Regions from separate parts of the Aeromonas sp. EU05-FHT14A05 genome, predicted to be linked through region 2. Evidence: riboswitches for the same ligand, from Rfam matches in the RefSeq annotation. Region 2 holds a riboswitch; the other holds the start of a gene.
The links. A riboswitch is a leader RNA that binds a small molecule or an ion and turns the genes downstream of it on or off. The one in region 2 is predicted to bind lysine.
Positions count from the first base shown of each region.

Region 1: linked by a shared signal. The riboswitch ahead of AC3WR3_RS09815 (Na+/H+ antiporter NhaC family protein) and the one ahead of lysC (lysine-sensitive aspartokinase 3) in region 2 are both predicted to bind lysine.

Region 1 is NZ_JBYTDH010000005.1:205,579-221,652, forward strand. Features, by position in the region: gene AC3WR3_RS09725 (hypothetical protein) at 1-509, shown strand, start outside; gene AC3WR3_RS09730 (VOC family protein) at 503-1,057, shown strand; gene AC3WR3_RS09735 (MFS transporter) at 1,071-2,291, opposite strand; gene AC3WR3_RS09740 (LysR family transcriptional regulator) at 2,385-3,311, shown strand; gene ribA (GTP cyclohydrolase II) at 3,384-3,977, opposite strand; gene cmk ((d)CMP kinase) at 4,239-4,931, shown strand; gene rpsA (30S ribosomal protein S1) at 5,025-6,695, shown strand; gene ihfB (integration host factor subunit beta) at 6,788-7,072, shown strand; gene AC3WR3_RS09765 (LapA family protein) at 7,229-7,513, shown strand; gene lapB (lipopolysaccharide assembly protein LapB) at 7,523-8,689, shown strand; gene pyrF (orotidine-5'-phosphate decarboxylase) at 8,841-9,539, shown strand; gene rrtA (rhombosortase) at 9,648-10,226, opposite strand; gene AC3WR3_RS09785 (tRNA-uridine aminocarboxypropyltransferase) at 10,192-10,836, shown strand; gene queC (7-cyano-7-deazaguanine synthase QueC) at 10,865-11,554, shown strand; gene queE (7-carboxy-7-deazaguanine synthase QueE) at 11,616-12,287, shown strand; gene AC3WR3_RS09800 (DUF3820 family protein) at 12,289-12,519, shown strand; gene AC3WR3_RS09805 (cob(I)yrinic acid a,c-diamide adenosyltransferase) at 12,516-13,079, shown strand; gene AC3WR3_RS09810 (H-NS family histone-like protein) at 13,151-13,555, opposite strand; lysine riboswitch at 13,876-14,047, shown strand; gene AC3WR3_RS09815 (Na+/H+ antiporter NhaC family protein) at 14,133-15,713, shown strand; gene AC3WR3_RS09820 (thymidine kinase) at 15,800-16,074, shown strand, end outside.
Region 2 is NZ_JBYTDH010000001.1:290,534-306,607, forward strand. Features, by position in the region: gene AC3WR3_RS01315 (heavy metal-binding domain-containing protein) at 1-224, shown strand, start outside; gene AC3WR3_RS01320 (S66 family peptidase) at 554-1,564, shown strand; gene AC3WR3_RS01325 (LTA synthase family protein) at 1,696-3,957, opposite strand; gene AC3WR3_RS01330 (hypothetical protein) at 4,207-5,301, shown strand; gene lysC (lysine-sensitive aspartokinase 3) at 5,434-6,786, opposite strand; lysine riboswitch at 6,873-7,094, opposite strand; gene argA (amino-acid N-acetyltransferase) at 7,203-8,531, opposite strand; gene msrA (peptide-methionine (S)-S-oxide reductase MsrA) at 8,784-9,416, shown strand; gene AC3WR3_RS01350 (DUF3802 family protein) at 9,693-10,028, opposite strand; gene AC3WR3_RS01355 (GNAT family N-acetyltransferase) at 10,040-10,603, opposite strand; gene AC3WR3_RS01360 (MmcQ/YjbR family DNA-binding protein) at 10,600-10,968, opposite strand; gene AC3WR3_RS01365 (alpha/beta fold hydrolase) at 11,077-11,859, shown strand; gene AC3WR3_RS01370 (LysR family transcriptional regulator) at 11,887-12,864, opposite strand; gene AC3WR3_RS01375 (L-lactate permease) at 12,925-14,622, shown strand; gene AC3WR3_RS01380 ((Fe-S)-binding protein) at 14,635-15,456, shown strand; gene AC3WR3_RS01385 (LutB/LldF family L-lactate oxidation iron-sulfur protein) at 15,449-16,074, shown strand, end outside.

The sequences.
Region 1 (16,074 bases), on a different contig from region 2:
CCCAGGTCAAGCAGCGCATCATCGATGTCCAGACCCAGATCAAGAACGTGCAGGAGAACTACAGCAGCCAGGACGAGGGGCACTTCAAGACCCCGGAGTCCGACCGTCAGGCGATCCAGATGCTGCAACTGGCCAAGAAGATGCGGGCCGTGCTGCGGGTCGAGCACAACAAGGGCAAGATTGATCCTCAGGGGTTCGCCCAGGAGGATCGCCGCCTCGAGCTGATGCAGCTCAAGATCAACATCGCCAACCTGATCAAGCGGGCCATGGATGCCCAGATCCAGGGGCAGTACGGCACCTGCCGTCAGCTCTATACCAAGGGGCTCGGCGCCCTGGCCAATGTCTCCGACAAGGATCCCTACCTGCTGGCGCGGGAAGAGGACATGCGCCAGGGGATGCGCCAGCTGGAAGAGCATCTGCAGCAGCACAGCGAGAAGGAGCTGCAAAACATCAAGGACAAAGAAGCGGACGAGCTCGATGTCCTGTTCCAACCCAAGAAGAAATGGTGATCATGTCTCATCCACTGGATACCACGCTGGGGCCCATGGCCCCATTCGTTTGCCAACTGCTCACTGAAATGCACGCCCTCATGGGGGAGTGCGGGGCCCCCCAGGTGGATCATCTCTGCTACCGTGCCGCCACCCTGCCGGAATACCTCGCCCTGAAAGAGACGCTGGCGCGCCATGGGGTGCTGCTGGTGGAGGGGATGATAGGGGGCCGCCCCATCGCCACCTATCGTCTGCATCAACCCGTCTGCTGGCAGCAGGTCACTGTCCCCTGCATCGAGCTGGCCGCCCCCAAGGCGGGCCGCGCCCATCGGGCGGGGCTGGAGCACATAGAGCTGGTGGTGCCCTCGCTGCCAGCCTTGGTGGCCGCCCATCCCGGGCTTGCGTTCAAGACGGCCAACATGGACGACGGGCGCAACCCGGATGTGGGGCTGATGTTGCCGTCGGGGCAGATCAAGTTTCATCTGCGCCCCTTGAGCGAGGTGATCGACGAGGAGCTGCACACAGGCGCCGTGGTGCCGGTGCCGGCGGACTATTACGACGGCCTGTGAATTGCGGGCCCCGTCACTGGCGTGACGAGGCGTGACAGGAGAGGGGCGGCGCCGCGCGCCCCTTGAGATGACCGAGCCAGAGGCTCAAGGCGGCGGTGACGCACAAGACCAGCTCGATGCCGAGCACCAATCCCCAGAGCCCCCCCCGCTCCCAGAAGGGATGCAAGTAAAGCCCCCCCAGACTGGCCCCCAGATAATACCCCACCAGATAGAGCGACGAGGCGAGCGCCCTGTTGTGCTCCACATGCTGACCGACCCAGGCGCTGGCGCAGGCGTGGGCGAGGAAGAAGCCGAAGCTCGAGATCAGCAGACCCCCTATGATGGCGGCAAGGGTCCCCTGCAGCAGGGCGAGGCTGCCAAGCGCCATCAGGGTGATCCCCGCCAGCAGCAGGCGCTGGGCCCCAAAGCGATGGGCACAGCGGCCGCTCAGGGAGGAGGCGAGGGTGCCGGTGAGGTAGGTCAGAAACAGCATGCCGAGCCACTGGGTCGGCAGGGAGAAGGGGGCCTTGGCCAGCAGGAAGGTGAGGTAGCTGTACTGGTTCAGGAAGACCATGAAGTTGAGCCCGCCGATGAGATAGGCCCCCAGCAGCAAGGGATTGCCGAGGTGGCTCTGGATGGCGCGGCGCAGTTGCCCCGGGGCGGCCTCCACGGCCACGAAGCGGGTCTGGGCAGGCAGCAGCCAGATGACCAGCGGCAACAGGGCGAGACTGATGAGTCCGATGCCGAGGAAGGTATGCTGCCAGTCCCCGAACCAGCCAGCCAGCAGACCGCCGACTACGCGACCCGCTATCCCACCGAGGGAGTTGGCGGCGATATAGACCCCCACCGCCGAGAGCAGGGCGCGCTTGCTGAACTCTTCTCCCATGTAGGCGATGGCGGTGGCAGGCAGCCCGGCCAGGAGCGCCCCCTGCAGCACGCGCAGGCACACCAGCAGATCGAAGCGGGTCACCCAGGGAATGCACAGGGAGAGCAGGATGGCGCAGGTCAGGGTCCACAGCATGATCCGCCGTCGTCCGAACCTGTCCGCCAGGCGGGCGCAGATGAGCAGGGATCCCGCGAGCCCCGCGGTGCAGCCCGCCAGGGTCCATCCTGCAGACAGGGAGCTGACGGAGAACACCTCCGCCAGCAGGGGCAGCAGGGGGTGGGTCTGATAGAGATTGAGAAATACCAGGAAGGATCCCAGGCTGAGGGCCAGAGTGGCGCGTATCCATTCGCGACTGCCTACTTCGATCATTTGGAGTTGTCCCGACGACTTTTGTGCAGAGTAGTGGGTCGCCTTATATAAATATAATATATTTAAGTTATCAGTCTGATAAATGGAATTGATATGGATCTGAAACAGCTCGGTTACCTGCTGGCGGTGCGGGACGCGGGCTCCTTTACCAAGGCCGCCCAGGGCCTGCACGTGGCGCAACCGGCCGTCAGCATGGCCATCGCCAAGCTGGAGCAACAACTCGATCTGCGCCTGTTCGACAGGCAGGATCGCAGCGTGCGGCTCACCCCGGAGGGGGAGGTGCTCTGCCGTCATGCCGAGCGGCTGCTGCTGCAGATGCACCAGGCAGAGGCGGAGATGGCCGAGCTCAAGGGACTGGAGCGGGGGGAGGTGCGCATCGGCATCCCCTACATGATGGGCTCCTATTACTTCCCGCCGATCCTGATGGCGTTCAAGCATCGCTACCCCGGTTTGAAGATCCGGGTGGAGGAGGCGGGCACCCGGGAACTGCTCCGTCGCATGGTGGATGGCAGCCTGGATCTCGCCATCCTCATCACCAGCGACTTGCCGCCTGCGCTCGAGGGGGCCCAGCTGCTGCGGGAAGAGATGCTGATGGTGGTGGGGGAGGAGCATCCTCTGCGGGAGGCCGGCGCGGTCTCGCTGCCCCAGTTCTTCAACCAGGAGATCGCCATGTTCCGGCGGGGTTTCTACCACAGAGAGCACATGGAGGCGCTGGCACAAGGCCTGGGAATCGAGCCCAACATCGGCTTCGAGAGCAACCTCATCCCCCTGCTCAAGGCGGTGGTGAGACAAGGGTTCGCCGTGACCACCTTCCTGCGCATGGCGCTGGAGGAGGAGACGACTCTCAGCGGGATCCCCTTTGCTCCGCCCATCTTCCTCGATCTCTGCGTGGCCTGGCGGCGGGGGGATCCCCTCTCCATGGCCAACCGGGCGCTGCGGGATTTCCTGCTGGCACAGGCCAGTCCCGAGCCAACCCCGGACGGTGCCCTGAGGGACAACAACCTGGGGGACAACAGATAGGGCCGCAAGATCGCCAACAAAAACGCCTCCCGGATGGAGGCGTTTTTCATGCCGGTGCCAGGCTGCGAGCCATCACTTCTTGAACAGGTGATCCAGCTTGTTGGCCTTGGTGGAGAGATAGAACTCGTTGTGGGGATTGCGACCCTCCTGCAGGGGGACGCGCTCGGCTACCGGAATGCCAAAGGATTCCATCGCCTTCAGCTTGCGCGGGTTGTTGGTCATCAGGCGCAGGCTCTTGACCTCCAAGGCCTTCAGCATGTCGGCACAGATGGTGTAATCGCGCATGTCGGCGGCAAAGCCCAGTGCCACGTTGGCTTCGACGGTGTCGGCGCCCTGATCCTGCAGATGATAGGCGCGGATCTTGTTGAGCAGGCCGATGCCACGGCCTTCCTGACGGACATACAGCAAGACGCCGCGACCGGCCTTGGCGATCTTCTCCATGGCGGCCTGCAGTTGGAAGCCGCAGTCGCAGCGAAGGCTGAACAGGGCGTCCCCGGTCAGACACTCGGAATGAATTCGGCCCAGCACGGGCTCACCGTCCGCGATATCGCCCATCACCAGCGCGGCGTGATCCTTGCCTGTGCCGGTTTCCTGAAAGCCTACCAGCGTGAAGATACCCCAAGGGGTCGGCAACTTGGATTTGGCTACGAGAGTAATGCTGCTCATAGGGTTGCTCCTGACTACAGCTGCTTGAAAAAGGCGGCTAGTTTAACGTGCCTCACCCCTAACAACCATAAGAACAAAAGCTTGTATTCAGGAATGATCCACTCGATTGGTCATAATAGGCGCAATCGCGACGACTTTTGCGCAATTGTGCGCCTCGACAACTGCCAGCGCCGGTGCATTCGGGTATAATCGGCGCCCATTACCCCTCCCGGCAGGGATGCGGGCAACCAGTCAACATGCCGAGTGCGCAGGAGAAAAGTTATGCCTCAGATGGCCCCCGTGATGACAATTGATGGCCCGAGTGGAGCCGGTAAAGGCACCCTGTGCCAGCTGTTGGCAGAGAAACTGGGTTGGCACCTGCTCGACTCCGGTGCCATCTACCGGGTACTGGCGCTGGCGGCCTTGCACCACGATGTGGAGCTCGATGCCGAAGCCGCGCTGGTGCCCCTGGCCGCCAATCTGGACGTGCAGTTCCAGGTTGACGGCGGACAGGTCAAGGTGGTGCTGGAAGGGGAGGATGTTTCCCGTACCATCCGCTCCCAGGAAGTGAGCGATGCCGCCAGCAAGGTCGCTGTCTTCCCCCGCGTGCGCGAGGCGCTGCTGCGCCGCCAGCGAGCCTTCCGCCAGTTGCCGGGCCTCATTGCCGATGGCCGTGACATGGGCACAGTGGTTTTCCCCGAGGCCGAGGTGAAGATTTTCCTCGATGCCAGCGCGGAGGAGCGGGCGCAGCGCCGCTATAAGCAGTTGCAAGATAAGGGCTTTGATGTTAACTTTGAGCGTCTTTTAACCGAGATTCGGGAGCGTGACGACCGCGACAGAAATCGCGCCGTTGCCCCCCTGAAACCCGCGGAAGATGCTCTTGTGGTAGACTCAACGTCTATGACCATAGATGACGTACTGGCAACGGTGCTCGCCTATGCGGAGCAACAACTTGGTGATGTCAGCACCAGCTGATGTCAGTCGTCTGCACCATGGATGGCGCAGATAATTTAAAACAACCCCGCTTGTGCCGGATTGCGAGTGGATGTTTCATTTGTGACACAAACAATGATCGAATCTTTTGCTCAACTCTTTGAAGAGTCCCTGAACGCCGTTGAAACCCGTCAAGGTTCCATCGTCAAGGGCACCGTCGTTGCTATCGAGAACGGTTTCGTACTGGTTGACGCCGGTCTGAAATCCGAGTCTGCCATTCCTGCTGAAGAGTTCAAGAACGCCCTGGGCGAGCTGGAAATCAACGTAGGCGACACCGTTGACGTGGCTCTGGACTCTATCGAAGATGGTTTCGGCGAAACCAAGCTGTCCCGCGAAAAAGCCAAGCGCCACGAAGCCTGGCTGCAGCTTGAGAAGGCATACGAAGAGCAAGCTACCGTTATCGGTATCATCAACGGCAAGGTCAAGGGTGGTTTCACCGTTGAGCTGAACGGCATCCGTGCCTTCCTGCCGGGTTCTCTGGTTGACGTGCGTCCGATCCGTGACACTGCTCACCTGGAAAACAAAGAACTCGAGTTCAAGGTCATCAAGCTGGACCAGAAGCGCAACAACGTTGTCGTTTCCCGTCGTGCCGTGATCGAAACCGAGAACACCTCCGAGCGCGAAAGCCTGCTGGCCAACCTGCAAGAAGGTCAAGAAGTTAAGGGTATCGTCAAGAACCTGACCGACTACGGCGCATTCGTAGATCTGGGCGGTGTTGACGGCCTGCTGCACATCACCGACATGGCGTGGAAGCGCGTTAAGCATCCTTCCGAAATCGTCAACGTTGGCGACGAGATCGCAGTCAAGGTTCTGAAGTTCGACCGCGAGCGTACCCGTGTATCCCTGGGTCTGAAGCAGCTGGGCGAAGATCCCTGGGTTGCTATCGCCAAGCGTTACCCGGAGACCACCCGTCTGTCTGGCCGCGTGACCAACCTGACCGACTACGGCTGCTTCGTTGAAATCGAAGAAGGCGTTGAAGGCCTGGTACACGTATCCGAGATGGATTGGACCAACAAGAACATCCACCCGTCCAAGGTTGTTAACGTTGGCGACGTGGTTGACGTGATGGTTCTGGACATCGACGAAGAGCGTCGTCGTATCTCCCTGGGTCTGAAGCAGTGCAAATCCAACCCGTGGCAGCTGTTTGCCGAAACTCACGCCAAGGGCGACCGTGTTTCCGGCAAGATCAAGTCCATCACTGACTTCGGTATCTTCATCGGTCTGGACGGCGGCATCGACGGCCTGGTTCACCTGTCTGACATCTCCTGGAACAACCAGGGCGAAGAAGCAGTTCGTGAATTCAAGAAGGGCGACGAAATCGAAGCCGTTGTTCTGCAAGTGGATCCGGAGCGCGAGCGCATCTCCCTGGGTGTCAAGCAGATCGAAGAAGACCCGTTCAACAAGTACCTGTCTGACAACAAGAAAGGTGCTATCGTGAAGGGTAAGGTTACCGAGGTTGATGCCAAGGGTGCCGTGATCGAACTGGCTGACGGCGTGGAAGGCTACCTGCGTGCCTCCGACGCTGCTCGTGACCGTGTAGAAGACGCCACTCTGGTGCTGTCTGTTGGTGACGAAGTTGAAGCCAAATTCATGGGTGTTGATCGCAAGAACCGTACCGTAAGCCTGTCTGTCCGTGCCAAGGACGAGGCTGACGAGCGTGTTGCCATCGACAGCCTGAACCAACAAGAAGAAGTTGTGTTCAGCAATGCCATGATGGAAGCGTTCAAAGCCGCCAAGGGTGAGTAATCCTTGATGCAAGAAAAGGGCGGCTTCACGCCGCCCTTTTTTATCTTGGCATAATGAAAATTGCATGTGATCGGGGAAGGAGATTTAACCTTATGACCAAATCAGATCTCATCGAACAATTGGCTGCCAGCCGCATGCATATGCCGGCCAAAGATGTCGAAGCCGCCATCAAGGAGATCCTTGAACAGATGGCATCGACCTTGCAAAACGGCGACCGGATTGAAATCCGAGGATTTGGAAGTTTCTCACTGCACTATCGTGCGCCCCGCGTGGGTCGCAACCCCAAGACTGGGGACAAGGTTGAACTGACCGGGAAATATGTCCCGCATTTCAAGCCTGGCAAAGAGTTGCGCGAACGCGTGAACATCATCGAATAATGCAGAAAATGGCATACCTGGGTATGCCTTTTTTATTTTTACGTCTTTAGATATGTGATTTGTCAGGTTTCTCGCAGTCTTTTCCCATTCGCTCTAGAGTCTGCCTGTGATTTTAAGGATAATCAGTCTCTCATTAGCTACAGACAGGGAGATCTTATGAAGCGTATCTTGGCCCTCATCCCATTGGTGCTGGTGTTTGTACTGACCCTCGCCATCGGTTCGCAAAATGGCCAGCTGGTGCAGTTCAACTATCTCATCGCCCAGGGGGAGTTCTCTCTCTCCATGCTGCTGGGATTCTTCTTTGCCGGTGGCTTCCTGTTGGGCTGGCTGGTGTTCGGTCTGCTCTTCCTGCGCTTGAAACTGCAAAACCGTACCCTCAGTCGCACCATGCGTCGTCAATCCCGTGAGTTGGAGCTAGCCCGGTCGCCAGCCAAGGAATAATGTCCCTCGATGCTTGAACTGCTTTTCCTGCTGTTGCCGATTGCCGCTGGTTATGGCTGGTACATGGGACGCAGGAGTGTTCGCCAGGACACCCAGCAACAGAGTAACCAGTTTTCCCGCCAGTACGTGGCGGGCCTCAACTATTTGCTGTCTGACGAGTCGGACAAGGCGGTGGATCTCTTTATCCAGCTGCTGGAAGTCGACAGCGAAACCATCGAAACCCATCTCTCCCTCGGCAACCTGTTTCGTCAGCGGGGGGAGGTCGATCGTGCCATCAAGATCCACCAGAACCTGGTCGCCCGTCAGCTGACCCGGGAGCAGCGTCAGCTCGCGCTGCAGGAGCTGGCCCGGGATTTCCTGGCTGCGGGCCTACTGGACCGGGCCGAAGCGCTCTGGAAGGAACTGTGCGAAGACAGCGACTTTGAAGAGACGGCTCTGGCGCAGTTGCTCATCATCCATCAACAGCTGCGTGACTGGGACAAGGCCATCGAGGTCGCCATTCGCCTGCAGAAATTCCAGGGCAAGAAGCTGGCGGAACCCATCTCCCATTTCTATTGCGAGCAGGCTGAGAACGCCTTGCGCGACGGTGACAAGGGGGCGGGGATCGCCAAGCTCAAGCGGGCGCTCGCAGCCCACCCAGCCTGTGCTCGGGCCAGCCTGCGACTGGCCGATCTGTCGATGGAGGAGGGCAAGTTCGAGGAGGCCAGCAAGGATCTGCTGCGGGTGTTCGAGCAGGACATGGATTTTGCCTCCGAGGCCATGCCCAGGCTGCTCGATTGCTATCAGCAGCTTGGCCGCACCCAGGAGCTGATCCCGCTGCTGGAGAAGGCGGTGGAGGATCATGCCGGTGTCAGCGTGACCCTGGCCCTGGCCAATCTGGTGGAGGCGCGCGACGGCCTGAGCCAGGCCCGCGCCCTGGTGCTGCGCCAGCTGCGGCGCCACCCCTCCATGAAGGGGTTTTACCAGCTGGTGGGCTTCCAGCTGGCGAGCGCCGAGGAGGGGCCCGCCAAGGAAAGTCTGGAGCTGCTGCAGCAGCTGGTCGGCGAGCAGATCAAAATAAAATCGACCCACAAGTGCCGCCAGTGCGGCTTTGCCACCCATTCGCTGTTCTGGCAGTGTCCCTCCTGCCGACAGTGGGGCTCCATCAAGCCTATCCGTGGCCTGGATGGTGAATAGCCCTTAGTGACAAAAAATCCGTCCCCGCGCGTCTCGAGCGGGGGCGGCAAGCCGAACCTGGCGCAAACCCGAGTGAGCAAGATGCCAGACTGCGACCGGCTCGCCGGCCGTGTCGAGTCTGGATGTGGCATAACAACCCATAGGAAGTGACATGCAAGACCCCAAAGTACTGGTCGCGCTGGATTATCAGCACGAAGCCGATGCCTTCGCCTTCATTGAACAGATCTCTCCGGCCGAGTGCCGCCTCAAGGTGGGCAAGGAGATGTTTACCCTGTTTGGCCCCCAGTTCGTGCGCCAGCTGGTGGCCAAGGGCTTCGAGGTGTTCCTGGATCTGAAGTTTCACGACATTCCCAATACGGTTGCCAAGGCCGTGGCGGCGAGTGCCGAGCTTGGGGTCTGGATGGTGAACGTCCATGCCAGCGGGGGAGAGCGCATGATGCGCGCCGCCAGGGAGGCGCTGCTGCCCTATGGCGACAAGGCGCCCCTGCTGATCGGTGTGACCGTGCTGACCAGCATGGAGCAGTCCGACATGGCGCCCCTGGGTCTGGATGTGAGTCCGGCCGAGCAGGTGATCCGGCTGGCCACCCTCGCCAAGACGGCAGGGCTGGACGGCGTGGTCTGCTCCGCCGAGGAGGCTCGCGAGTTGAAAGCCTTGCTCGGTTCTGACTTCAAGCTGGTGACCCCGGGCATTCGCCCGAGCGGATCTGCGGCCGGGGATCAACGCCGGGTCATGACGCCGCTGGCGGCGGTGGAGGCGGGGGCCGACTACCTGGTGATTGGGCGCCCCATTACCCAGGCGGCGGATCCGGCTGCCGTGCTGGGGGCGATCAACGCCGAGCTCTGCCGATAAGGGGCCGACCCCTGAATGACAACAGGCCGGATTGCAGATCCGGCCTGTTGCGTTTTGATGGGTCGCTGAGCGCTGCTGCTAATGAGTGGCTGCCCTTAACCGCAGGGGTCAGGACTTGACGGTCTGCACACCCAGGCCGATGGGGAAGAGGCCGAGCAGCAGGCCGGCGGCCGAGCCGATGAGGTGCGACTCTATGTGCACCCTGGCGCCAATGAGGGCAGAGACAGGGCTCTCGCCCGCACTGTAAAAGTCCAGCCCGAGCTTGATGACGATGCCAAGCAGCATGAGCCAGCCCGAGTAGCGACGATAGCGGATATCCTGCATGGCCCCCCACACGAACACGCCGTGCAGCAGGCCGGAGAGCCCCATGTACCATTGGGTCTGCGGGCACCACCACCAGATCCCGAGCCCGACGGCCGTCCCCAGAAGCAGGAGCAGCACGGGCAGGCGCCAGCCCGTCAGGTATTCGCGAAACAGGCTGTAGAGCACAGCAAGCCCGCTCAGGTTGAGCAGCAGGTGCCATCCGTTGGTATGGGCCAGATTGCCTGTTATGATGCGCCACCCTTCGCCCTGGGCGATCAGGTCGCGATCGAAGGAGAGCAGGTGGTTCGGTACGGTGAAGAAGAGCAAGGCAGTGACGAGCGAAAGCGTGATGACCCAGAGCAGACCCGATTTTTCTGACAACATGAAACAACCCAACGACAGAGAGAGCCGATACTGTACACGCTGTGCCCGAGCCCTCAAAGCCTGCCTGTGTGAATATATCCGGCAGGTGCCCCACCTCGCACCGCTCCATATCCTGCAGCACCCCAACGAGGTCGCCCACCCCAAGGGAACGGCCGCCCTGTTGGCCGCCTCCCTCAGCCATGCCCGCATTCACGTGGGGGAGCACTTCGCCGATGCCGACTGGCTCAATGCCCTGCTCGCCGACCCCAAGGTGCAGTGCTATCTGCTGTGGCCCGATGATGAGGCCCTGACCCTGGCGCAGGTGCGTGAGGGCCGTGAGCAAGCCAAAGAGGTGCACTTCATCCTGCTCGATGGCACCTGGCGCAAGGCCTATCGCATGTTGCACAGCAACCCGGCCCTGCTGGGGTTGCCGAGGATCACCCTCGGCGCCATGGCGGGGCAATATTCCATTCGCAAGAAGCCGTTTCCCGAGGCGCTGTCGACCCTGGAGGCGGGCTACCATCTGTTATCCCAGTGGGAAGGGGAGCCCGAGCGCTTCGCCCCGCTGATGAACCTCTTTACCGAGTTGAACCGGCAGTGGCATGACTTTGCCCAAGGTCGCCGTGCCTGAATCTGAATTGCAAACAGGAGTGATGAACGTGAAAAAAGCCGTCGTGGTATTCAGTGGTGGTCAGGACAGTACCACCTGTCTGGTGCAGGCCCTGGCCCTCTATGATGAAGTGCACGCCATCACCTTCGACTATGGCCAGCGTCATCGGGAGGAGATCGAGACCGCTCGCCGTCTGGCCGGGCAGCTCGGGATTGCCGCCCACAAGGTGATGGATGTGACCATGCTGGGTGAGCTGGCCGTCTCGGCCCTGACCCGTGACGACATCCCGGTCAGCGGTGAGCTGCAGGACAACGGCCTGCCCAACACCTTCGTGCCGGGTCGCAACATACTGTTTCTGACCCTGGCTGCCATCTATGCCTACCAGGTCGGCGCCGACACCCTGATCACCGGGGTGTGCGAGACCGACTTCTCCGGTTATCCCGATTGCCGCGACGACTTCGTCAAGGCCCTCAATCAGGCGGTGTCGCTGGGGCTGGATCGCGCCATTCGCTTCGAGACCCCCCTGATGTGGCTCGACAAGGCGGAAACCTGGGCCCTGGCGGATCACTATGGCCACCTCGAGACGGTGCGCCAGCAGACGCTCACCTGCTATAACGGCATCCAGGGAGATGGCTGTGGCACTTGCCCTGCCTGCGAGCTGCGCAGCCGCGGCCTGCAGCGCTATCTGGACGACAAGGCGGGCATCATGGCCAGCTTGCGCGAGAAAACCGGATTGTGATCCTGCCTCTTTCGCGGGTTTGGGGTATAATCCGCGCCTTTTGCAGCAAGCCGTGACCGAGATGCACTACCCAATCAACGAGATCTTCCAGACCATCCAGGGGGAGGGCGTCTTCACCGGCGTGCCCGCCATCTTCGTTCGCCTGCAAGGCTGCCCTGTGGGCTGCCCCTGGTGCGACACCCGCCATACCTGGGTGGTGGATCCTGCCCGTGAGGTGGGCAGCCGCGAGGTGCTCGACCGATCCAACGAGTCCGACGGCTGGAGCAAGATGAGCACGGGCGAGATCCTGGGGAGCTTCGAGACCCTGGGTTACCGGGCGCGTCATGTGGTGTTGACCGGTGGCGAGCCCTGTCTCTACGATCTGCACGAACTCTCGTCGGCCCTGCTGGCGGCGGGATATCAGGTGCAGATCGAAACCAGTGGTACCAGCGAGATCCTGACCCACGCGCAGACCTGGGTCACCGTCTCCCCCAAGATCGGCATGAAGGGGGGCTTGCCTGTGCTGGTATCGGCTCTGGAGCGGGCCAACGAGATCAAGCATCCGGTGGCCACCGAGCGCCACATCAAGGAGCTCGATGCCCTGCTGGAAACCGCCAGCCTGCGTCCCGACGTGGTGATCGCATTGCAGCCCATCAGCCAGAAGCCCAGGGCTACCGAGCTGGCCATGGCGACTTGCATCGCCCGTAATTGGCGGCTCTCCATCCAGACCCATAAATATCTGAATATCGATTGATATGGACAGACTCTCCGATGAGCGGGTATTGCTCACCCTGGCGGGCAAGATGCCCTACGGTAAATATCAGGGGCGACGCATCATAGATATTCCAGAGCCCTATCTGGTATGGATGGCGCGCAGCGGTTTTCCGGCTGGTGCGCTGGGCCAAACCCTGGCACTGGCGTACGAGATAAAACTCAATGGACTGGAGTCCATGATTATTCCCATTATTAACAGGATGTCAGAATGAGAATATATACCCGGCAAGGGGACAAGGGCCTCACGCGGCTGGCTGATGGCTCCTCTCTTGCAAAAGATGACCGGCGGGTCGAGACCTATGGCGCCATTGACGAGCTCAATTCCCAGATAGGTCTGCTGATGGCCGAAATACCCGAGAAAGAGCCGGCATTATTGGCTCAACTCATATTGCTGCAGCAGGAGCTGTTTGATTTGGGTGGGGAGTTGGCGTTTTCCAGCGAGGCGCAAAATGCCTCCCTGTGGCAGGTCAATGAGGCCTGGACGGCGCGGCTGGAGCAACAGATTGACGCATACAGCGCCCAGTTGCCGGTATTGCGCAATTTCATTCTGCCGAGCGGTTCGCGGGCGGCAGCGCAGGCCCATGTGGTGCGCACCCTGACCCGTCGCTGCGAGCGGCTGCTGCTCGGCCTGAGCCGGGAAGAGCAGGTGAACCCGGCGATCCTGCCCTATCTGAATCGGCTAAGTGACTGGTTTTTCACGGTGGCCAGATACTTGCTGGTCTCTGCCGGTACCCCGGAAGTGCTCTGGGTCAAGGCGGCAGACAGGCGCTGAGGCGCCCGGCATGGAAACAATAAAAAACCTCGCATGGCGAGGTTTTTTATTGGGCGGGACCCTGCTTCATATCAGATGGCAAAGTCTTCCACGGATTTGCCTTCGGCCACAGCCTTGGCAATGGCGGAGGGCATGCGGCCCTGGCCGGTCCAGGTTTTTTCCACGCCATTGTCCAGATAACGATATTTGGCGGGGCGGGGGGCACGTTTGCCTTTGCTGGCCTTGGTGCTTTCGGTGGCAACTGTGCCCACCAATTCAGCAGGATCTATCCCTGCGGCTTTCAACATTTCGGCGTATTCGGCAATTTTCTTCTGATGTTCTTCACGGGCCTGGCGTTCGGCAGATTCATCCTGCTGGCGCTCGGCGACCACCTCGGACAATTTCTGCAGTCCCTCTTCCAGTTGCTCCAGGGACAAATCGCGGCAGGCTGCGCGCAGACTACGGATATTCAGCAGAATTTTCAGAAATTCGTTCATATTGGCTACCACGCGAGCAGAAATATTAATGGGAAGGGCTGGTTTTTCGATAATTTATAGGGGGGATTGGCACCAAGTCAAGTCTGCCAAAATAATTAATTAGGCAGATAAATAAAGTCCGGCAATTATTCACACCGCCCGCTTTATTCTCTTTGCAGGAGTTTCATTTCCGAATGAGTGCCGAGTAGATGAAAATATCGACCATGTCGTATTTTATGAACCATTTGACTACCATTTTTCCGCTTTTCGCCACACAAGCCTTGAAATTTAATCAAAAAACTTGCTATCACCCGGTGGCTCGATAAAATGTGCCGCGAATACCTTTAAGTAGAGGCGCGCTGCCTATGAGTAACCGAGCGGAGGGTGATGCCTGCGATGCTCGATGAAAGGAGTCGGCGCCGAAGTGACCAGGCCATCATACCGGGTTGCTGGTTCTGCATCGAACAGGTGCAGGACTGCCATAGTCATCCACTATGGAGCGCTACCTGAAGGGGCTGAGGAGTATGCCCGCCCTGGGTTTTGTTTCTTTGATCCTCTCGGTAGATCTCCACCTGTTGTCTTTAGGTGCAAAGAGATCATGGACATCGTTCATTACGCCGACTCCGGTTGGTCCGTCGTTCCCCCCCTGTTGGCCGTCGCCCTTGCGATTATCACCCGCCGCGTCCTGGTGTCGCTGGGGGTGGGCATAGTCGCAGGCAGTCTGCTGCTCAACCAGTTCTCCCCCCTCGAATCCCTGCATTACATGCTGAACACCGTACTCAAGATCTTCTGGGTCGACGGTGCACTCAACCGGGACAACGTCAACATGATCCTGTTCATGTTGCTGCTGGGGGGCCTCATCAGCCTGATGAGCGTCTCCGGGGCGACCCGGGCCTTCGCCGAGTGGGCCGCGCGCCGCGCCAAGACCCGCAAGGGGGCCAAGGCCCTCACCGGCATGATGGTGTTCGCCTTCTTCATCGATGACTTCTTCCACAGCCTGTCGGTGGGGGCCATCTGCCGCCCGGTCACCGATCGCTTCCAGATCTCCCGCGCCAAGCTGGCCTATCTGCTGGACTCCACCGCGGCGCCGGTCTGCGTGCTGATGCCCATCTCCTCCTGGGGCGCCTACATCATCGCCTTGGTGGGCGGCATCATGGCGGCCCATGGTCTGACCGATCAGAGCCCCATCTCCGCCTTCGTCGAGATGATCCCGATGAACCTCTATGCGGTCTTCACCCTGATCATGGTGCTGGTGGTGATCGCCTTCCAGCTCGACATCGGCGCCATGCGTCAACACGAGCAGTGGGCGCTGGAGGGCAAGCTGTGGGATGAGTCCAAGGGCCGTCCCATCGGCCTGGACATGGAGTCGCCCGAGGAGAGCAATGGCGGCATGATCGACATGGTGCTGCCGATCCTCACCCTGACCCTGGCCACCGTCTACTTCATGATAGATTCCGGCGCCGCCGTGCTGGCCGATAAAGGCCTGCCGTTCAGCGTGCTCGGCTCGTTCGAGAACACCAACGTCGGCTCCTCCCTGGTCTATGGCGCCCTGTGCAGCCTGGTGGTCTCCATCGGTCTGGCCATGCGCCTCAAGCTGGGTGCCAGCAACTGGATGAAGGCGGCCCCCCAGGGGATCATGGCCATGCTGCCCGCCATCAACATCCTGCTGTTTGCCTGGACCATAGGCGCCGTGGTGCGCGACGTGGAGACCGGCAAGTACCTGGCTTCCATGGCCAATGGCAACCTGCCGATCGAGGTGTTGCCGGCTGTGGTCTTCGTGCTCTCCTGCGCCATGGCCTTTGCTACCGGCACCAGCTGGGGCACCTTCGGCATCATGCTGCCGCTGGCCGGCGACATGGCGGCCGCCAGCGACATCAGCCTGATGCTGCCGATGCTGGCTGCCGTATTGGCGGGCTCCGTGTTCGGTGATCACAGCTCGCCCATCTCCAGCACCAGCATACTGTCTGCCACCGGCGCCGGCTGCCATCACATCGATCACGTGATGACCCAGCTGCCTTATGCGCTGGCCATCGCCTTCGGTGCCGCGCTCGGTTACCTGGTGATGGGGCTGATGCACTCTGTGCTGGCTGGCTTCACGGTCAGCGCGCTCTGGTTCCTGATCTTCTCCGGTTACCATTTGCGCAAGGCTCGGATGCACCGCGCCCTGGCCGTCGCATAAAGAGAACAAGGGGCCCACGGGCCCCTTGGTTTTGGCAGGGGCTTTGGTTAGCATGCCCCCCATCAATCCCGTTTCGGAACCCCATCATGGCTTCACTGCACTACAAATTCGCCACCATGAACTCGGGCAAGTCGACCCAGCTCATCCAGGCCCACTTCAACTATCTGGAGCGTGGCATGTATCCGCTGGCCATGACCCCCGCCATCGATGACCGCTTCGGTGCCGGGATCATCAGCGCCAGGGTCGGGCTGGAGCTGAAGGTGGAGGTCTTCAGTGACAGCTGCGATCTGTTCGAGATGGTCAAGGCGCGCCATGCAAATCGCCATATCGATGTGTTCATCGTCGACGAGGCGCAGTTCCT
Region 2 (16,074 bases):
TCAAGGATCTGTTCGCCGGCATCCGCGACATCATAGGTGGCCGCTCCGGCGCCTACGAAAAAGAGCTGGCCCGGGCCCGGGAGATCGCCTTCGAGGAGCTCAAGGAGCGCGCCCAGGCGCTGGGGGCCAACGCGGTGGTCGGCATCGACATCGACTACGAGGTGGTGGGGCAGAACGGCAGCATGCTGATGGTCAGCATCAGCGGCACCGCTGTGGTGATCTAGCCCGCCTTTGCCCCTGGCTGCCTAAGGCGGCCCGCAGCAAGCCGGCCCCAGGGTCGGCTTTTTATTGGGCGCGGCACCGCCATGGCATGGGGGGCGATTCACCCTTCTTCCTTGCGGGAGAAGGGTGGAGAATGAGGGGGAGGCCTGGGCCGGGAACATTGTTTATTTTTTCTATCCGACTGGCTTGTGTCGTTTGGTTTATCCAAACAAAAAAGGGCCTGTCCGGAGCCTGTTAGCCCTTGTCGGGGAGAAAATACCTGGATTAGGATGGAACCTGATGCCGGATCATGGGGATCCCGGCCCCAGACTCTCAGGAGCGACCGTCATCCATGGCACTGCGCAAACCCGCCGGGCTCAAGCCCGGCGACACCATAGGCTTCTTCTCTCCCTCCTGCGCGGCCACCGCCTGGGCTCCCCGGCGGTTCGAGCGTGCCAGGGCGTTTCTAGAAGGGCAGGGTTTCAGGCTCAAGGCGGGCAGCCTGACCGGTGAGCGGGATCACTGGCGCTCCGGCTCCATCGCGGCGCGGGCCGAAGAGCTCAATGCCCTCATCCGGGATCCAGAGGTGCGGGCAATCATGTCGGTGATTGGTGGCAGCAACTCAAACTCCCTGTTGCCCTATGTGGACTACGAGGGGCTGAGAGAGGATCCCAAGATCATCGTCGGTTACTCCGACGTGACGGCCCTGCTGCTCGGCATCCACGCCCAGACCGACCTCGTCACCTTCTATGGCCCGGCGCTGGTGGCCTCCTTTGGCGAGCTCTCGCCGCTGGTGAACGAGACCCTGACGGGCTTTCGCCAGATCTGTCTGACCGGTGGCGCCGCCGCGCCCCATACCCTGCCGACCCCGACGCAATGGACCGACGAGCGGCTGGATTGGGAGAACCAGACCCGGGCCAAGCAGTGCCAGCCCAACCTGCTGATCTCTGTGGGATCGGGCCGGGTGCGGGGCCGGCTGATCGGCGGCAACCTCAACACAATGGCGGGGATCTGGGGTTCGCCCTATATGCCGCCCATAGCGCGGGGGGACATTCTGCTGCTCGAAGACAGCCTCCATACGGCGGAGACGGTGGAGCGCTCTTTTGCCCACCTGAAGCTATGCGGGGTGTTCGATCGCATCGGCGGACTGGTGCTCGGCAAGCACGAGCTGTTTGACGGCCAGGGCAGCGGCAGGCGGCCGCTGGATATCCTGCTGGAGGTGGTGGGGGAGCCCGGCTTCCCCATACTGGCTGAGTTTGACTGTGCCCACACCCATCCCATGCTGACGGTGCCGCTCGGCATCCAGGCCGAGCTGGATCTCGATGGCCAGTGCCTGACCCTGCTGGAGTCCTGGTTGCGCTAGCTCGGGTGCTCACCCATAAGAGAGGCCGCTATTGCGGCCTCTTTGCGTTTCAGATCCCTGTCAGGGCAGCGCATCTGCCCGGAAGGTGTTGCAAGGATCTGCGGCCCCCGTCTCTTAAATGTTTATTGATCTCAGGGTAATGCGTCGGCCCGGAAGCTGGCGCGGATCTGCGGCACCAGGGGGGAGGGGTCGAAGCCCTTCTCCTCCCCGAGCACCGGGTGGAGCAGGGGTCTGTCCTCTATGGGGGTGAGATCCCCCGCCAGCAGCGCTCGGGTGGCCTGTCCCATCTGGTAGAGCTGGCGCACCGGGGCAAACTGGCGATCGAGTGCGATGGCGCCATCGTTTCGGGTGAAGGCCATCATGGGGATCTGGTAGGGGGCATCCCGGGGGGGCTTGGCGCCATGGATGCCCTTGCCCGCCGACATCAGGAAGGGCTGGTGATCCCCGAAGGCCACCACCAGGTAGCGCTTGCCTGAGCCGTCCAGGGTCTTGAGCAGCCGCTCCAGGGAGGCCATGGCGTCCACCACCCCGGTGTAGTAGGTGTTGAGCAACTGCCGCTCCGCCGGGCTCTGATCCGGGCAGGCCCTGTCGATCTGCTGGGCCCGGTAGCGATCCCCGTCGAAGGGGCCGTGCCCCTGCATGGTGACCGCGTAGGCGAACAGCGGCTTGTCATCCTGCTCGCTGCGCTTGATCAGGTGATCGATGAGGGCATCGTCCGAGATGTAGAGCCCCTTGTGCTCCAGGGTGGTGAAGCGGGTATCGAACCAGCGCTCCTGGTAGCCGAGCGCCGGAATAGCCTTGGCGCGGCCCCAGAACTTCTCCACATAGGGGTGGGCGAACAGGGTCTGGTAGCCGTTCTGCCTGGCGCTGCTGGCAAGGCCTGGCACCTTGTCCGAGAGGTAGTAGTAGGGCACCACCCCCTGCTTGAGCAGGCCCACCGGCAGGCCGGTGTTCATCTCGAACTCCGCCAGCACCGTCATGCCCCCCGTGGTGGGGGAGTGGATGGTCTTGTGCCACTGGGCCACGCCGGCGGGCAGAGAGAGGGTGGGGGCGGGGGCGCAGATCCTGCCCTGCCAGTCGAGCCAGAGGGACTCATATTGCAGGACTATCACCAGATCGAAGCGGGGCGGCTGGCCCGGGGCCGGCTGGCTGAGCTCTGGGGTGCGCTCGTTGATCTGCAGGGGGTAGCGGAAGATGTTGCCGCTTTGCAGCATCTCGTCCACCAGGTTGAACAGGTAGAGGCCGGGGCCGGCGCGGATGATGTCCCTGTGATAGTTGACCGCCCTGTCCACGTAGCGGATGTTGGCCCCCAGCAGCTTGTTGCCGGTCTGGGTGGCGAACACGCAGAGCGCGAAGAAGGCGGCGGTGGCAGCGGTGGTGCGCAGGATCCAGCGCGACAGCGCGAAGCGCCAGCACAGGAACAAGAGCCCCAGCAGGGCCAGCACCGGCAGTACGGGGTGCTGATCGAGCAGTATGTGCAGCAGGGCCATCAGGTTGCCGAGATCGTCCCCCCCCAGCGGCACCCCATAGATGGCTATCTTCATGAAGTTCGCCAGCAGGCCTATCCCCGAAAGGGCCGTAAAGACCAGCCCCATATAGAGGTTGAAGCCCGCCAGGGCGCAGAGGCTCCAGCCCAGCACCATGCTGCCCCAGGCGAGGTAGTAGTGCTCGGGCCGAAAGCCCGACCAGAGCAGAAACTCCCCCAGCTTGAACACCACGAAGCCGTGCAGCAGCACGAAGGTGAGGTTGCCGAGCAGCAGGCTGCCCAGCACCCGGGAGCGGTAGCTGCGACGCAGCCGCGGCAGCAGGGCCCTGAGCACGGCGGCGCTCACCAGCAGCACCAGCAGCAGGCTGGTCATCAGATAGGTCAGGTTGAAGCCGCGCTCCGGCAGGGTCTGCAGGATCTGGCTGTACTCGGCGCTCTCGGGTCTGTCCGCCAGCAGCAGGCCGATCCGCAACTGGTAGCGGCTGTCCAGGGCGTCGTCGGGGGCGCGCAGGGCGCTGTTGAGATCCAGGGTGCAGCGGTTCTGGCGACACTTCTGGCGCTTCTCCACCGCCTGGCTCAGCTGATCGATGCGAATGCCCTTGTCGTTGAGCAGCTCCACCCGCACCTTGTCCCCCGCCTGCAGCGGCTTGAGCAGTTGCCACTGGCTGCGCACCACCAGATAGAGGCCGCGACTGTCGCTCTTGTAGAGCAGGCTGTGGCGGGTGAGGGTGGCGATGGGCTGATCGGCAGGCCCCAGGATCAGCGGTTGTGCCTTCCCGAGCCAGCCGGCGGGATTGAGCAGCGGCAGGGCCAGGGTCAGCAACAGCAGGGCGATCAGCAGGCCGAACAACCACCCGGCCAGAGACCGGGATAGGGAGGGGCTGTGACCACAGACGGGGGCATTCATAGGGGCTCATCCTTGGAGCGGGCAGGGCAGCAGCGCTGCATCTATTTTGACCCGATGGTGAGGGGCTTGTTCCTTGATGTCAATTTAATGACGACGGGATGAATCCTGGGTGACAGCCTGGGCGTGCAAATTGTGATCCCGATCCGGGAGGGGCACTCATTCTGTGATGAAAGCGTCATCATGGGGCTTTGCCGCTGGTCTGGGAGGGGGGCGCTGTTTAGTCTCTCAGTAACGGTTGGAGGTACATGCATGAATCCCAAGGTTGCGGCACGTCAGGCAAGATTGCTCCAGATGCTGGAGAACGGGGACGAGATCCGGATCGGGCGTGAGCGGGACTGCCCCCTGCCCCTGGCCCAGTTGACCAGGCTGACCGAGGATCACCCGGACGTCGTCAAGGTCTATGGTCACGGGCTCACCGCCGAGGTGTTCCACCTCAAGGTGGAGGGGCACCACTGGTGCCTGAAGCGGTGCCGGCCAGACTCCCTGGTGGCCAACGTCGACGGCAAGACCGCCTTTCTCACCGAGCTGGAGCGGCGCCGGGAGATAGAGAGCCTGCGGGAGCTGCACCCCACCATCCTCTCCAACGTGGTCTGCACCAGCTTCGGCTCCGCCCGCGCCGGGGTGCTGGTCTCCCCCTGGCTGAGGGGCGAGCCGGTGCGCAGGCTCAATGAGCGCAACCTGGCGCAGATGCTGGCGGTGGAGGCGGAGCTGGCCCGCTGGGGCTGGTTTGACTGGGATCCGAGCCCGGGCAACCTGCTCGACGACGGCCAGCAGATCTCGGTGTTCGACTTTGGCTACATGTGGCCCTTCGATCCCCTCCACGAGTTCAACTCCAACGGCCTCACCGATCCGGCGTTTCATGTGCCTGAGCGGCTGGAGACCCGCACCCTGTCCGGGCTCTGGCTGGAGCAGATCGATCCCCTGCCGCTGTTTCGCCACTGGCGCACGCTCTGCCTCGCCTGGGCGAAGGGGGAGTTGCAGTACCTGAGCCGGGAGGGGGCCAGCGCCCCCGTGCTGGCCCGGATGCAGGGGCTGGTGGGGGAGTGGAGCGCGGCGCTGGCAAGCGAGCAGGCGCTCGCCGCCAACTGGTGGCGCGACATGTATCGCAGCCATCGGCTCGACATCCAGGATGATCTCAGCGGCAAGAGCTGCGGCCCCATGACCCTGCGTCGCCTCGACTGGCTGGAGCTGGCGGTGCGGGATCACTTCCCGGCGCTGGCCGATAACCTGGGGTTTGACGAGGCCGGGCTCAGCCAGGCGGCGCTGTTGCAGCGGCTGGGGGGGCTGCGCGAGCAGATCCGGGCCAACCTGTTGCCGACCCGGTCCCGCCAGCCTGCGCGCTGACATGGGGAGGACAGCATGACGAGAGGGGCGCATCGGCGCCCCTCTTCGTTGGTATAGGGTCGCCATGGGCTTCCCCTGATGCCAGCCCCTTCTCCCTCGCGGGGAGAAGGGGCTGGCAAGGTTTTGTCAGGCTCAGTCGAGCAGCTCCTGATGGAGGCGGTTGACGATGTGGCCCGCCTCGCTCTCCTTGACCAGGAAGCAGAGGTTGTGGGCGCTGGCGCCGTAGCAGATCATCCGGATGTTGTGCTCGCGAATGGCGTCGAACACCCGGCTGCCCACCCCGGCGGCCTCGCTCATGCGGTTGCCGATGAGGGCCACCAGCGCGAAGTCGGTCTCCACTTCCACCTTGCACAGCTGGCCGAGCTCCGCCAGCACCTTGTCGCCCAGGATGGGCTCGCCGTTGCTCTGGCTGCCGGTGTGATCCAGGGTCAGGGAGACGCTCACCTCGGAGGTGGTGATGAGATCCACCGAGATGCGGTGACGGGCCAGGATGCCGAACACCTCGGCCAAAAAACCGTAGGCGTGGAACATGTTGAGGCTGTGCAGGGTGACCAGCACCTGCTGGCGGCGCAGGGCCACGGCGCGAAACAGCGGGTTGCTGCCGGTGCTGGCGCGGATCCAGGTGCCACCGGCCGCGGGATCCCGGGCTGAGCCGACGAACACCGGAATGTCCTGGCGCAGGGCGGGTTGCAGGGTGGCTGGGTGCAGCACCTTGGCGCCGAAGGTAGCCATCTCGGCCGCCTCCACGAAGCTGATTTCCGGGATGGGGCGGGCCCGGGTGACCAGGCGCGGATCCGTGGTGTAGATGCCGGGCACGTCGGTCCAGATCTCGATGCTGCCGGCGTCCAGCGCCTCGGCGAGCAGGGCCGCGCTGTAGTCGGAGCCGCCCCGGCCCAGGGTGGTGGTGCGGCCATCGGCGTCGGCGCCGATGAAGCCCTGGGTGATGATGAGGCTGTCACCGAGCAGGGGGCCCAGGGTGGCTTGGCAGAGGGTGCGGGTGACGGCCAGATCCACGGTCGCCTTGCCAAAGCGGCTGTCGGTGCGTAGCAGCTGGCGGGCGTCCTGCCACTGGGCCTTGATGCCACGCTGGTGCAGCAGTTCGGTGAAGAGGCGGGTGGACATCAGCTCGCCGCAGGCGATGAGGCGGTCGGCCAGCTCCGCATCGGTGTGCTGGCAGGCCTGGCGGGCCATGGTGCGAATGTCGCCAAGCTGGGCGTGGATGAGCGCGCTCACCTCGATCGGGTTGCCGAGCGCCGTCAGTATGGCCTGCTGGATCCCGGTCAGCTTGTCGAGCTGGGCATCCTGCCCGGCTTCGTCCAGTTCACCCTGGGCCAGGCTCACCAGCAGGTTGGTGACCCCGGCGCTGGCGCTCAGTACCACCACCCGGGTCGCCGGGTTGGCCAGCACCACGTCGGCGCAATGGTTCATGGCCGCGGCATCGGCGACACTGGTTCCGCCAAACTTGGCGACGTTGATCGGGTTCATTGCATACTCCTGTCTCAAGGTGAAAATCCGGTTTCATCGGGCAAAAGAGAGGAGGAGGCAGAAAATGGCAGGAATAGCGAAGGATCCCGGCCAGAAGCACTCCATCCGCGGTGCCCATCCCACAAGGATCCTGCTGGATGCCTGTGGGATGCACACGACCGATGACAACCCGGGGGATTCAGCCCCCGCAGCCGACGTGGCGGTGTCCAGTCACCTGCCTCGTCTCGGCGCTGCTCCCCCTGACCCAAGTTCACCGGACTCTGGTGTCCTCCCTTGGGCTGCCTGGGCAGCGCTCCTCTTCTGGTGCCACCTTGGAAGGTGGCGTGCATGTAGAAATACCCTGCACTGGATTGCACTGTCAATCGAGTTTGTAAAAAAGTACACAATTGGCAACAACCAGGCACAAGATCAATCAGTTACGAAATGGTCTTGGACAAAACCTTGGAGCGGCGCTGCCAGTTGTAGAGGCGCTGGCGTGCCACCGGCAGATCTTCCACCTCCAGGGGATCGAAGCCCCGCTCCCGGAACCAGTGGATGGAGCGGGTAGTGAGCACGAACAGGCGGCGGATGCCGAGCCGCTTGGCCCGCTCGGCCACCTTGGCTACCAGCTGATCCCCCCGGTTGGAGTTGCGGTACTCGGGATGGATGGCGACGCAGGCCATCTCGGCCATGGCCTCCTCCATGAAGCAGTAGAGCGCCGCGCAGCCGATGATGAGGCCGTCGCGCTCTATGATGGTGAACTTGTCTATCTCCATCTCCAGCTGCTCCCGGGAGCGGCGCACCAGTATGCCTTCCTCCTCCAGCGGCCGGATGAGATCCAGGATGCCGCCGATGTCCTCTATGGTGGCGGCCCGCGCCCGTTCGGCGCTTTCGCGCACTATCTGGGTGCCGAGCCCCTCGCGGCTGAACAGCTCCTGCAGCATGGCGCCGTCATCCTGATAGCTCACCAGGTGGGAGCGCGGCACGCCGCCCCGGCAGGAGGCGATGGCCGCGCGCAGGTAGCGGGCGGTGCCGGACATCTCCTCGCCCGCCTGCTCCAGCTCAACCAACAGCTCCTCGGCCTGCTCGGGGAAGAGTTCGGAGATGGCCACGCCCTGCCTGTTCATCACCCCCTGGGTGCTGCTGAAGCAGATGAGCTTGTCGGCCTTGAGATCCACCGCCACCCGGCGCGCCACCTCTTCCGAGCTCAGATTGAAGCTCTCGCCGGTGACCGAGCAGCCGATGGGGGAGATGAGCACCAGCCCATGCTGATCCAGCTGGCGGGTGATCCCCTCCACGTCGATACGCCGCACCCGGCCGCTGTGGCAGTAGTCGATGCCATCTTCCACCCCAAGGGGCTGGGCAGTGACGAAGTTGCCGCTCACCACGCTGATGCGCGCCCCCTGCATGGGGGTGTTGGCCAGCCCCATGGAGAGCTGGGCCGTGATGTCGTATTGCAGACCGCCGCACACCTGCTTGATGATGGCGAAGCTCTCGTCATCGGTGACCCGGATCCGTCTGTGATACTGGGCCTGGATGCCGGCGCGGGCCAGCGCCTCGTCGTTTTGCGGACGCGAGCCGAACACCAGGACCAGGCGGATCCCCAGCGTCTGCAGCAGGGCGATGTCGCTGACGATGTTGGCAAAGTTGGGGTGGCAGATGGCTTCCCCGCCCATCATCAGCACGAAGGTGGCACCCCGGTGCACGTTGACATAGGGGGTGGATTGCCGAAAGGCATGGACCAGGCTGGGTTCGCGTTCACGCACGTGTTTCATTCCATAAAAAAGCAGCAATTTGCTCAATATATGAAAATAAATTCACAAATCAAGACTAAATATTGGTTTTGGTGTTTTGTGCCGCCATTTTGACCAGCCGCAGACGCCCTGCGCCCGGGCGAGCCGGAAGGCGGTCAGCCCGCTGAAGGGACCGCCCTGGTTGATCCGGGCTCATAACCTGTTATCTTCGGGGTTCCTTTTCGTCAGCCGCGTCGCGCGGGATTTTATTCAAGGACAGGGCATATGGAGCAGATTATTTCACCGGCAGAGGCCCTGCCGGGACGACGGGAAGCGCTGGCGATCGGCCAGCAGCATGCCGTCAACGGCCACCCGACCCAGGGCCCCTGGCCCGAGGGGATGGAGCTGGCCTGGTTTGGCATGGGTTGTTTCTGGGGCGTGGAGCGCCTGTTCTGGCAGCAGCCCGGCGTCTATTCCACCGCCGCCGGTTATCAGGGGGGCCTGACGCCCAACCCCACCTACAAGGAGGTGTGCAGCGGTCTGACCGGTCATGCGGAGACGGTGCAGGTGGTGTTTGACCCCAAGGTCATCAGCTATGGCGAGCTGCTCAAGCTGTTCTGGGAGCAGCACGATCCGGCCCAGGGCATGCGCCAGGGTGGTGACATCGGCACCCAGTACCGCTCGGTGATCTTCTATGGGGATGAAGCCCAGGAGGCCATCGCCCAGCAGAGCCTGGCGGCCTACCAGCAGGCCATGATGGCGAGCGGCGATGCCCGCGCCATCACCACCCGGATCCTGCCGCTGGCCCCCTTCTACTACGCCGAGGATTACCATCAGCAATATCTGGAGAAGAACCCGGAAGGCTATTGCGGACTGGGGGGCATTGGCGTCTGCCTGCCCCCCAGCCTGAACCGCTGAGGCGCAGTCTGGATAAAACAGGGGCCATTAGGCCCCTGTTTCGTTTTTTTGAAAGAAATATTAAAAAAAGCATCCTGGCCGGGAACTTAACCGAACCTCGGCAGACTAACAGGGTAGCTACCATGGACGGCAGCCAAGACCAGACACATTTCTTGCCTCGATATTCATTCAACTGACAAGCGCGATGAATCGGAAGTGATAGCAAGCAGGGCTGCCCTTTGAGGCGGCCCTTTTCATTGCGGAGCTTTGCGGGCCCTGCGGCCGTGGGGGAGGGGACTAGCCGATGGTGCTGTCGAACAGGTTCTTGATGAGATCGATGAACTCATCGAGGAAGGCGTGCTGGGCCGGGGTGGGCGCCCGCAGCCAGACGGCGGAGAGCACCTCCTCCAGATCGGCCACCACGGCGTCGGCCTCCTGCATGATCATGAAACGCACCTTGGGGTCGAGCTGGGGGTTCTGCTCGCAGATGGCCATGAGGTTGCCTGCCACCCGGTTGCTCACCAGATCCTCTATGGTCTGGGTGCCCGTGCCCTGCTGCTGGCTCTCGAACAGGCCCAGACTCTCTACCAGATACTCGATAAGCGCAATATAACCGTCGCTCTCTACCACCATGATGGCTGCCTTCATTCATCGCTTTGGGGAAATGGGGGGTATTTTAGTGGCTGGCCCTGGCTTGGCAAGCGGCAGTAGAGGCGATGGCGGACAAAACTGACCCCGCCGCGCTCCACGGTTTCCAATCCGGCCTGCTCGAAGCCGTGGCGCAGAAAGAGCGCGAGGCTGAAGGCGCTGGCCTCTGTGGTCAGGCTGTGCAGACCCAGCTGGCTCGCCGCCTGCAGCGCCTGCACCAGCAGCAGGCCGCCGAGCCCCTGGCGCGGATGATCCGCACTCACATAGAGCAGGCTGAGGTGGCCGTCATCGCTCAGGGTGACAAAGCCAAGGGGAATACCCTCCTGCTCGATGATCCAGCCGTGGTGCTCGCGCAACTGGCTGGCGAGACCCGGATGACGGGCGCCCAGCGCCCATTGCTCCACCTGCGCCGGGCTGTAGTGCTCCGGGCCCATGCGGCGCACCGACTGCTCGAACAGGGCGAGCAGGGCGGGGATATGGCGCTCATCCAGGGGAACGACGCGATAGAGGTCAGGGTCGAGGGAGTGCGGAGCAGGGGAATCAGACATGGGAGGGCTCATGGTTTGGAATGGGGGGTCGGCGCCTGTGGCCGCTTGGCCTTGGGCAAGCCCGCCACCACCCGCTGGTAGGAGTGTTCAATCCAGCCCTGCCAGAGCTCGGCGTCCAGATCCTCGCTCAGGGTTACCGTATTCCAGTGCTGCTTGTTCATGTGCCAGCCGGGTTTCACCTCGGGGTGGATCTCTCGCAGCAGCAGGGCGAGCTCGGGCTCGCATTTGAGGTTGATGGTCAGCGGCTCTGCCTGCCAGTCCACCAGGGCGAACATCTTGCCGGCGATGCGATAGACCAGGATCTCGGGGCCGAAGGGGGTATCCTCGGTGGCGCCGGGCTGGCTGAGCAGAAATTCGCGCAAAAGGGTGAGCGTCATACAGGCCTCCAGGCTGGTCCGATCATGAGAGCAAGCATATTCAGCGGGGCGCCCCTTCTGTTAATATGCCCGCCGAGTATATCCCCCAACCCCCCGGGAGCCCATAAGATGTTGTACCACAAGACCTTTGAGCTTGGCCCCGATCGGGATTGGGTGGTGTTCGTGCACGGTGCGGGCGGCAGCTCCTCCATCTGGTTCAAGCAACTGCGGGCCTACCGGGAGCACTTCAACGTGCTGCTGCTGGATCTTCGCGGCCACGGCCAGTCCAACCAGTTGCAACAGGTGGTGAAGGGGCACTACAGCTTTCGGGCCGTGACCGAGGATATCCTGCGGCTGCTCGATCACCTGCGCATTCCCCGCGCCCATTTTGTCGGCATCTCCCTTGGCACCATCCTCATTCGCCACCTGGCCGAGCTCTGCCCGGAACGGGTCAAGAGCATGGTGCTCGGCGGCGCCATCCTGCGTCTCGACATCCGCTCCCGGGTGCTGGTGCAGCTTGGCCGGGTCGGCCAGCACATACTGCCCTACATGTGGCTCTACCGGCTGTTCGCCTTTATCATCATGCCGCGCCAGCACCATCAGGAGTCCCGCAACCTCTTCGTGCGCGAGGCCAGAAAGCTCTGCCAGAAGGAGTTCAAACGCTGGTTCCGCCTCGCCACCGAGGTGAACCCCCTGATGCGCTACTTCAAGGAGCGCGCCCTGCCCATTCCCACCCTCTATGTGATGGGGGAGGAGGATCATATGTTCCTCGCCCCGGTACGCGAGCAGGTAGCCCGGGATCCCTACAGCCGGCTCGAGATCATCGAAAACTGCGGCCATGTCTGCAACGTGGAGCAGCCGGATCACTTCAATCGGCAGTCGTTGGCGTTTATTTCCACCCAGGCGGCGTAGCCCGCCCTCTGAGGCCCGCCTGGTGCCTCAGATGAAGTAGTGGGCAATATCCAGATAGCGCTGGCGGATGTGCTCGATCAGCAGCCGGATCTTGCGCGGTGGCTGGCGGGTAAAGGGGTAGACGGCGTAGATGCCAAGCTTCTTGCCCACCCGCTCCGGAAACAAATCCACCAGGTCCCCGCTCATCAAATCGTGATAGACCAGGCAGCGCGGCACATAGACGATGCCGCGCCCCCCCAGCGCCGCCTTGCGCAGGGCACCGGCGTTATCGGTTGAAAAGCTCCCCGACACCGACACCAGATAGTTGCCGTCCTCCCCCTTGAAGGCCCACTCCGACGCCCCCGTGCTCTGATAGGCGTAGCGCAGGCAGTTGTGAGCCTGCAGGTCTGCGGGCTCGCGCGGCGCTCCGAAGCGGCGCACATAGGCGGGGGCAGCGCAGATCACCCACTGGGAGTCGAGGATGTGGCGGGCGATGAGGCTGGAGTCATCCAGATAACCGGTGCGAATGACCAGATCGAACCCCTCTTCCACCAGGTTGACGAAGCGGTTGTCCAGCGACATCTCCACCGTGAGCCCCGGGTGCTGCTGGCAAAAATCGGCCACCGCATCGGCCAGCAGCAGCTCGCCGGAGATGGTGGGCACCGACATCCGCACATGGCCACTCACCTTTTCACCAAAACCCGCCACCGCATCGAAGGCGTCCAGTGCGGCGGCCTTCACATTTTTGGCACCCTGATAGAGCTCTTTGCCCGCCTCGCTCAGGGTGAGCCGGCGGGTGGTGCGATAGAGCAGCTGCACCCCGAGTTCTTCCTCCAGGCGCCCGATCCGTTTACTAACTACCGAATTTGTCAGGGAATTTTGTTCAGCTACCTTGCTGAAGGAGCCGGCCTCCACCACCTGGGCGAAGAGGATGAGGTCGTCGGTACTGGCCATATTGATCAACTTTTGGAACGAATGTTGTTCATTATTTCCATATATCGCGAAAAAGGAACAGGGTAAGGTCACGTCCGCTTAACAAAACAACAACAAGGTGCGCCTCTGCACCGCTCGGACAAGGACGCAATGATGACAGACACTCTGCTGGCCCTGGTGGCCTTCTCGCCGATCCTGGTGGCCGCCGTGCTGCTGGTCGGCCTCAACTGGCCCGCCAAGCGCGCCATGCCCATCGCCTTCCTGTTGACCGTGTTCATCGCCCTCTGGGGCTGGCAGATGAGCCCGACCCGGGTCTTCGCCTCCACCCTGCAGGGGTTGGTGATCACGGTGACCGTGCTCTGGATAGTGTTCGGCGCCATCCTGATGCTCAACACCCTGAAACACACCGGCGCCATCACGGCCATTCGGGGCGGTTTTACCAACATTTCGCCGGACCGGCGCATCCAGGCCATCATCATCGCCTGGTGCTTCGGTGCCTTCATCGAAGGGGCCTCGGGCTTTGGCACCCCGGCGGCCATCGCCGCCCCCCTGCTGGTGGCCATCGGCTTCCCGGCGCTGGCCGCCGTGCTGCTCGGCATGATGATCCAGTCCACCCCGGTGTCGTTTGGTGCGGTAGGCACCCCCATCCTCGTTGGCATCAACAAGGGACTGGATAACCAGGCCATCGGCCACACCCTGAGCGCCGGTGGCAGCAGCTGGGAGGTCTACCTGCAGCAGGTGACCACCAACGTGGCCCTCATTCACGCCACCGTCGGCACCCTGATGCCGGTGTTGATGGTGATGATGCTGACCCGCTTCTTCGGCCGCAACCGCAGCTGGACCGAGGGGCTCTCCATCCTGCCGTTCGCGATTTTCGCCGGGCTCGCCTTCACCGTCCCCTATGCCCTGACCGGCATGTTGCTCGGTCCCGAGTTCCCGTCCCTCATCGGCGGTCTGGTGGGGCTGGCCCTGGTGGTGACGGCGGCGCGCCACGGCTTCCTGGTGCCAAAAAACACCTGGGATTTCGCCCCCGAAAAAGAGTGGCCCGCCGAGTGGCTGGGTTCCTTGAAGCTCGATCTCAAAGAGGCCGCCGGCCGCCCCATGTCCCTGCTGCTGGCCTGGCTCCCCTATGTGGCGCTGGCCCTCTTGCTGGTGGCCAGCCGGGTGAGCCCGGAATTCAAGGCAAGCCTCTTGTCGGTGAGCCTCGCCTTCACCGACCTCCTGGGAGAGAAGGGGGTCAGCGCCTCCATTGAGCCGCTCTACCTGCCGGGGGGCCTGCTGGTGTTCTGCGCCCTGATCGCCACCTGGCTGCAATCGCGCTCCCTCGCCCCCTTCGGGCGGGCACTGGGAGAGTCCAGCCGCACCCTGATCGGCGCCGGCTTCGTGCTCATCTTCACCGTGCCCATGGTGCGCATCTTCATCAACTCCGGCGTCAACGGAGCGGATCTCGCCAGTATGCCGGTGACCACGGCCAATTTTGCCGCGGGGCTCGTCGGGGAGTTCTTCCCGGCCCTGAGTGCGACCATAGGCGCGCTGGGGGCCTTTATCGCCGGCTCCAACACGGTGTCGAACATGATGTTCAGCCAGTTCCAGTTTGAAGTGGCCCAGACCCTGGGGGTCTCCACCGCCGCCATGCTGGCCCTGCAGGCCGTGGGCGCTGCGGCCGGCAACATGATTGCCATCCACAACGTGGTGGCGGCGTCAGCCACCGTGGGGCTGCTCGGCCGTGAGGGGGCGACACTGCGCAAGACGGCGCTGCCTACTCTCTACTACCTGCTGGCCACCGGCCTTATCGGGTTGGCGCTCATGTACAGCTTCCACGTCTCGGACGCACTGCTGCAGTTGAAGTAAGGAGAGCAAGTGATGAAGGTAATGCGGGTCTATCCGGCCAAGCCGGCCGATGTCTATCTCTACGCCACCTGTCTGGTGGACCTGTTTGACCCGGTGGCGGGGCTCGATGCCATCGCCCTGATCGAGCGGGAGGGGATAAGGGTGCACTTTGTCGAGAAACAGACCTGCTGCGGGCAGCCGGCCTACACCTCGGGTCACGAGGAGGAGGCGCGCAAGGTGGCGCAAAGCCAGATGGCGCTCTTCCCCGAGCCCTGGCCGGTGGTGGTGCTGTCGGGCTCCTGCGGCGGCATGATGCACCACCACTACCGCCGCCTCTTCCCCGAGAGCCCCGAGGTGGCCGATTTTTGCGATCGGGTGTTCGAGCTCACCGAGTTTCTGGCCCGGGTCTGCCGGGTGCGCTGGCGCGCGGTGGGGAGGGCGAGCATCGTCATGCACACCTCCTGCTCGGCCCGGCGCGAGATGCAGGTGCACACCACGGCCCGCAGCCTGTTGGGGCAGCTCGATGGCGTCACCTTGCATGAGCAGGCTTACGAGAGCGAGTGCTGCGGCTTTGGCGGCACCTTCTCGGTGCGCCATCCCCACATCAGCCAGGCCATGGTCGAAGACAAGACCCGCCACCTGCTGGCCACCGGCGCCGACACCCTGGTGAGCGCCGACTGGGGGTGCCTCCTGAACATCAAGGGATCCCTGGCCTATCAGGGCAGGATCTTGCCTGCCACCCATCTGGCGAGCTTCCTGCTCGCCCACAGCTGCCCCGACAGTGACGAAATAGCTCATAACGGCGCCACTGTTAGCGATTTGGCTCATACCAAGGAGGCCCAGCCCCATGTCTGATCACGCCAAGTATTCGCCGCGCCGCTTCCATCCCCAGGCCGAGGCGGCCCTGGCCGACCCCGTACTGCGCCAGAATTTTCGCGGCGCCATGGATTACCTGCGCGGCAAGCGCCGGGATGCCTTCGCAGACCCGGCCGAAGAAGAATCGGTGCGCGATGCCGCCGAGCAAATCCGCCAGCGCTGCCTATCGCGCCTGCCTGAGCTTTTGGAACAACTCGAGGCGAACTGCGAGCGCAACGGCATCCGGGTGCACTGGGCCCAGACGCCGGCCGAGGCCAACGCCATCATTCTCGGGATCGCCCAAAAACATGGGGTGAACAGCATCGTCAAGGGCAAGTCCATGGTGAGCGAGGAGGTGGGCTTCAACCACGAGATGGCGCGCCACGGCATCCGCTGCCTCGAGAGCGACATGGGGGAGTTTATCGTCCAGCTCGACGGCGATACCCCGTCCCACATCATCATGCCCGCCATCCACAAGAACAAGCAGGAGGTGAGCGACACCTTCGCCCATAACCTGGAAGGCTTCACCCCCACCACGGACGTGGACGCCCTGATCCAGACCGGACGGCGGGCCCTTCGCGAAGAGTTTCGCCGCGCCGGCATGGGGCTTTCCGGTGT